One region of the Shewanella sp. AC91-MNA-CIBAN-0169 genome, then DNA from elsewhere that is predicted to be linked to it. Evidence: predicted binding sites of a transcription regulator. Region 1 holds the regulator's gene; each other region holds the start of a gene.
What was found. The regulator MetJ, encoded in region 1, represses methionine synthesis genes. The targets are predictions, from matches to a motif close to TAGACGTCTAGACGTCTA.
Positions count from the first base shown of each region.

Region 2: a site for MetJ is predicted at 942-959, ahead of msrA (peptide-methionine (S)-S-oxide reductase MsrA). Genes of this name have one in related genera too.
Region 3: a site for MetJ is predicted at 1,545-1,562, ahead of metH (methionine synthase). Genes of this name have one in related genera too.

Region 1 is NZ_JBEOPM010000013.1:89,618-91,900, forward strand. Features, by position in the region: gene metB (cystathionine gamma-synthase) at 1-650, opposite strand, end outside; gene metJ (met regulon transcriptional regulator MetJ) at 859-1,173, shown strand; gene AAEY98_RS12675 (sulfite exporter TauE/SafE family protein) at 1,249-1,989, shown strand.
Region 2 is NZ_JBEOPM010000015.1:68,192-70,474, forward strand. Features, by position in the region: gene astE (succinylglutamate desuccinylase) at 1-760, opposite strand, end outside; gene msrA (peptide-methionine (S)-S-oxide reductase MsrA) at 982-1,461, shown strand; gene trxB (thioredoxin-disulfide reductase) at 1,664-2,283, shown strand, end outside.
Region 3 is NZ_JBEOPM010000001.1:348,965-351,247, forward strand. Features, by position in the region: gene metH (methionine synthase) at 1-1,319, opposite strand, end outside; gene AAEY98_RS01460 (histidine phosphatase family protein) at 1,603-2,283, shown strand, end outside.

The sequences.
Region 1 (2,283 bases):
TGAGGATCTTTAGCCACTACCGCTCCACCGACCACATCGCTATGACCATTGATGTATTTGGTGGTTGAGTGAATAACAATGTCTGCACCTAATAATAATGGCTGCTGTAATATTGGTGATAAAAAGGTGTTATCGACTGTCACTAGCGCGCCAACGTCATGGCAAGCGATACTAATGGCATTAATGTCTACCACCCGCAATAAAGGATTCGATGGCGTTTCTAACCACACCATTTTCGGTTTTTGAGCTATCGCTTTGCTCAGCGCTTGCGCATCAGTTTGATCAACAACCAATAACTTAAATTGGCCTTTTTTGGCCAAGTTAGTAAATAAGCGGTAACTGCCACCATAACAATCGTGCGGCACAACCAATAAATCCTCTGGGCCAAGTAAGCTAGTCACCAATGTAATCGCCGCCATGCCGGTACATGTCACCACGCCGGTAGCACCTTGCTCGAGTTTGGCGAGTGCGTCACCTAAAATACATCGAGTAGGATTACCCGAACGACTGTAATCAAACTCGCGCGGATTATTGTGGCCATCGAATGAATAATTGGTCGATAAATAAATCGGTGGCACGATAGCACCATGTTGTGTGTCTGTTTCAATACCTTGGCGAACGGCCAATGTGGCGTTTTGATGCTTAGTCATGGTGACTCCTAAAATTTCACAAACACACAAAGAGATGTCTAGACGTCCAAATTTACCTAAGAGATCCCCATCCGTCAACTTAAATAGACGTTTAGACGTCTAAACATCAAGAAATCTATTTGCAATCGGGATTAAATAGTAGCAATAATTTGACTAGAGATTGTAACGGTTTAAAATCTGCAGCGTATTTATCGTTAAGGGTAAGTTAATGACTGAGTGGAATGGCGAATATATCAGCCCATATGCCGAGCACGGCAAAAAAAATGAACAAGTAAAAAAAATTACGGTTTCTATCCCTTTAAAAGTATTAAAAGTACTGACGGATGAGCGGACGCGTCGCCAGATAAATAATCTGCGCCATGCAACTAACAGTGAACTGCTATGCGAAGCATTTTTGCATGCGTACACAGGTCAACCATTACCTTATGACGGTGATCTATCAAAAGATCAGCCTGATAGCATTCCAAGTGAAGCGAAAAAGTTAATGGATGATATGGGTATCGAGTGGGAAGAGCTCGAATAATTCACTGATTAGTCAATACCTCACAGACTTTGAAACGACCCTAATAAGAAGTCGTCATGTTTTTAAAGAGAACTTATGATGTCATTTATCGATCCAACGACCTTGATACTGGCATCGATTATCGTGTTTTTTGGCGCGCTAACCCAAAGCTTAATTGGCTTTGGGTTAGCCGTTGTTGCAAGCCCGCTACTGTATATTGTTAATCCTCAATTAGTTCCTGTTCCTATTATTGTTATGGGCTTTGCCATTTCTGCAATGACCTTATTTAGAGAACGCGGTCACCTACAATTTAATGGTTTGCAATATGCCTTACTCGGGCGGATCCCTGGGGGGTTTTTAGGCGCTGGATTATTGCTGTTTGCCCCACAAGCCATACTAGGCTTAGTGATTGCAGGCATTGTGTTTATTGCTGTTATTCTTAGCATTTTTCGCTTTACCGCCCCCATTAATCGCCTCAGTTTATTTATCGCTGGGGTATTTTCAGGCATATTTGGCAATATCGCTGCTATCGGTGGTCCACCAATGGCCATTTTGCTTGCAGGCCAAGACCCAAGTCAGTTTAGAGCGGCATTATCTGCCTTTTTCGTGTTTAGCTCATTAATTGCCTTAGCTATTCTAACCATCGTCGGCTTAGTTGAAGTGAAGCATTTATGGCTATCACTGCTATTATTGCCTTCAGTCGTTGCTGGTTATCTTGTCTCAGGTAGATTAATTGGCCGCGTTGATAAAGATAAAACCCGCATAGTCACCTTAGTGTTATGTAGTATTAGTGCCACTGTATTAGTGATTATGTCGACCAACACGTTAATGAGCTAATCAGCTATTCTGCACCTGTAAACAAAACCAGCCATCAATGGGCTTGATCTCAAATGATGATTAATAATCCCTCTATTTAGTAAAAACCTGCTTATCAAAAGTCTATTTCTCAACTAAAAATACCCATAATAAGAATCAAAAAAATCTCTTTTATCTCCCCTAACAAACTCATCATCTTTACGCAATAGATCCACATCACACTAGTCCATTAGATTTCTTTCAATTAACTTTTTTTCAATTAGATTTTTCTCATGGATATGATCTACTTCAAATTAACACTACTCACTTTTAGGT
Region 2 (2,283 bases), on a different contig from region 1:
CTAACTCAGTTTCAGTAATCAACTTTTCAAGCATAGTATGAGTTTGTGCAAAACGACTCATGTCGTTTTGGCCAAATGGCATTACTTTGCCTAATTCCACAGTAAAAGCATCTGCTTGAAATTGCTCTGACGAATAATAACTAAACGTCGTTGTTGGTTCGTGGTGAAACAACATAGTATCAACGCCACATGCCGCCAAAAACATAATTTGTTCACCGCTAAAAGCACGGCCAGGACGGTATGGGTATATGGCAAACTTTTCATGCTTAGAAGCACGAATAGCAGTATGTAAGTCGTAATGAATACGTTGATTGTCATTATTGGCATTGAAAAAGTCTGCCACATATTGCTCTAACGCTTTTGCTCGGTGACGCTCCGGATGGCTTAAGCCCTCGCCTTTAGAATGCGCGCCACTAAATAAGCGATTCATGTTTTCATCAATAAAACGGGTTTTATTGATAATCGCGGCCGGATTGCCAATTAAAAACATCACACGCTGCTTGGCAATAATGCGTTGGCTGAGCAAATCTTTAATGAGTTGATTACAGATTTCAATCGGCGCAGTTTCATTACCGTGCACAGCACAAGACAGCACGATATCTTTGGTTGCATTAGCCGGAGTAAATACAATCACTCCCGTATCCCATACATCTACACGGGTATGATCTGCCAACATAAAATCAGATGCTGCAGGTAATTGATTTGGATTGGCTAAGGTATAGGCTAAAAAATCATGGTTTATCATCAGGTCAGATAACACTATCAACTCCTTGTCTCATTATTATATGGCGTAGTTAACTTTGACGTAAAACGATGTTAACTATTACTGCCTATTGTCGCGGATTCTATCATAGCCAAACGCTATTTTATTGGTGGCATATGTTAGATTTATTTATTAATAAAAGTTTGCTTGCAAAACTACACAATATTCAACACAATTGTAGCCATCTAGACTTCTATAATTTGTTTTAAGGGTATGTCATGGCGTTAGCAACATTTGGTGCAGGCTGTTTTTGGGGTGTTGAATATTTTTTCCGTGAAATTAACGGCGTCAGTAACGCAACGTGTGGCTACATGGGTGGCAAAGACAGTGCGACCACATATAAAGAAGTGAAAACGGGTTCAACTGGTCACGCAGAAGTGGTTCAAGTTGAGTTTGATCCAGAAATCGTCAGTTACGACGACTTGTTGGACACTTTTTGGAAAAATCACAACCCAACCATGCTGAATATGCAGGGCGGTGACATTGGTACTCAATATCGCAGCACGATTTTTTTTCACGATAAAGAGCAAAAAGCCCAAGCTGAAAGCTCAAAGCTGGCATTAGCACGAAGCGGTAAATGGGGACAGCGTCATATTGTGACTGAAATTGTACCGATACAAACATTCCACATTGCCGAGGAATACCATCAGAATTATTTAGAAAAAAATAATTTACCAACCTGTCACTTGGTTTACTAAACCTAAACAAACAATCGTTCGTTGAACGACAAGTAACCGTTTCAAGCGAGTTAATGTGTATCATTACCTCACCTGAAACGGAATATTTACACAATAGATTAACTCAATCGATTTCCTGCACTCAACTTCACTTTACCCGCAGTAGTAAATTCCATACAATCCCATGCAAATTGCTTAAGGCATGTTATCGGAGAACAAAATCATGAGTGAAGCTCGTCACGTTAACCTACTAATTTTAGGTTCTGGCCCTGCTGGCTATACCGCTGCTGTTTATGCTGCGCGTGCAAATTTAAATCCTGTGATGATCACAGGCATGCAGCAAGGTGGTCAATTAACCACTACGACTGAAGTAGAAAACTGGCCAGGCGATGCTGAAGACTTAACTGGTCCAGCATTAATGGAACGCATGCAAAAGCACGCTGAGAAGTTTGATACTGAAATTATTTTTGATCACATCAACGAAGTGACACTAACTGAGCGACCTTTTCGCTTAAAAGGTGACAACGGCGAGTTTACGTGTGATGCACTCATTATTGCTACTGGCGCATCGGCTAAATATTTAGGCCTCCCGTCTGAAGAAGCATTCATGGGCCGTGGTGTTTCTGCCTGCGCAACATGTGATGGTTTCTTCTATCGTAACCAAAAAGTTGCGGTGGTTGGTGGTGGTAACACTGCAGTTGAAGAAGCACTTTACTTAAGTAATATAGCTTCTGAAGTTCACTTAATTCACCGTCGTGACAGCTTCCGTTCAGAAAAAATTCTGATCAATCGCTTAATGGACAAAGTCGCCAACGGAAATATCATTTTACACCTAGACCAAAC
Region 3 (2,283 bases), on a different contig from region 1:
GAGTCAATCATGATGGGCACGCGGGAGATGTCGGGCTCAGAGGCGATTAAGTTTAAAAACTTCGCCATTGACGCCACGCCATCAAGCATACCTTCATCCATGTTGACGTCGATAATTTGTGCGCCATTTTCAACCTGCTCGCGCACGACATCTAAGGCTTCTTCAAACTTTTCTTCTTTAATTAAGCGCAAAAACTTAGCCGAACCGGTCACGTTAGCGCGTTCACCGACGTTAACAAATAACGAGTTTTTGTCGATGGTGAGTGGCTCTAGGCCCGATAAACGACACGCCACAGGTATATCTGGTATCTGTCTTGGTTCGTGTCTGAGTACCGCTTCACGAATAGCACTAATGTGTGCGGGTGTACTACCACAACAACCGCCGACAATATTGAGCATGCCTTCTTGCGCCCATTGATTAATGACTTCGGCCATTTCTTCTGGGGTTTCATCGTAGCCACCAAATTCGTTGGGTAAGCCAGCATTTGGGTGGGCAGAGACATAACATTCGGCAATACGTGATAATTCTTCAACGTACGGGCGCAGCTCTTTTGGTCCGAGGGCGCAGTTAAGGCCAATCGATAACGGCTTGATGTGGCGTAAAGAGTTATAAAAGGCTTCGGTGGTTTGGCCGGTTAATGTACGACCAGACGCGTCGGTAATAGTGCCAGAGATCATAACGGGTAGGCGATCGCCAAGTTGATCGAATACTTTTTCAATCGCAAATAGGGCGGCTTTGGCGTTTAAAGTATCAAAAATGGTTTCAACCAAAATGATATCGGCGCCACCTTCAATTAAGGCGCTGGTGGATTCGACATAAGCGTCGACTAATTGGTCGAAACTGACATTACGAAACGCTGGGTCGTTGACGTCTGGACTGATAGAGCAAGTACGGTTGGTTGGGCCTAATACACCAGCAACATAACGTGGTGAACCTGTTTGCGCGGCCACTTCGTCGGCCGCTTGGCGGGCGACTCGAGCGCCAGCAAGGTTAATTTCAGCGGCTAGCGACTGCATATCGTAGTCGGCCATGGCAATGGTGGTGGCATTAAATGTGTTGGTTTCAATAATGTCGGCACCGTTTAGCAGGTACTGAGTATGAATATCTTTAATGATTTGCGGTTGGCTGAGTACTAATAAGTCGTTGTTGCCTTTAACATCGCAATGCCAATCTTTAAAACGCTCGCCACGATAATCTTCTTCTTCCAACTTATAGTCTTGGATCATGGTGCCCATGGCGCCATCTAAAATCACAATACGCTGCGCTAACAATGCATTAAGTTGTTTAAGTGTTTGACTGTAAGAAGTCGATTTCGCCATAACAGTTACCTTTTTATCACTATGTTGCTTGATACCTTGATTGAGATAAGCATACCCTTATTTTTACAATAGTAGGGCGATAACATCATTGCTGTGCACAAGTGTTGTAAATAACAGTTATACACAACGATTGCTTTAACCGTTGCAGGCAATTGCCTTGGACAATTACTGCGTACAATGATTATCTTCTAAATGATTATCTTTTAAGATAGTATTTTAGACATATAAACGTATAGACGTCCATAGTACGCGAGTTTTTATCACTAGAGCAAGGCTGAATTAAATGAAACAAGCCAAGATAATATTAATGCGCCATGGAGAATGCGAAGGTGGGGCAATATTTCGCGGCCAAACCGATGTAAAGCTCACCGACACTGGAATGGCCCAAATGCAGCAAGCGTTTGCTGAACTACAATTCCCCATTAGCCATGTGTTTAGTTCGCCATTGCAACGGTGTCAGCAATTCAGTCGCCCTTTAACGCAGCGATTAACATTACCGTTAACGACCATAACAGCACTGCAAGAAATTGATTTTGGTGTGTGGGATGGGCAATCGTTTGATGCAATTTATCAGCAAAATCCAGGTAAATTTGATGCTTACTGGCATAACCCATGGTTGGCTGATAGCACGCCTGATAAAGCCGAGTCGGTAAGCGATTTTGCTGCGCGAGTAGAAGCCGGGCTCATGAGCGTGGTTAATGAACTGTGGCGCTCACGTCATCAGCAGCACTCTTGTTTACTGTCTATCGACGAACAACAAGGGCAAAGCTTGCCGCAAACTGCTCAAGCTGTCGATTGTCCCCATGCGTTAGTGGTTACTCACGGTGGGGTGATGCGTTGCTTAATGGGCTATGTGCTTAAGGTTGGCCAATCTAGCGGATTATTCGCTAACCTAGCGATCCCCTATGCTGCTATTATGGTGCTCGATGTCTATTGGCCTGATGATGTTGATAAGGTTGACGCT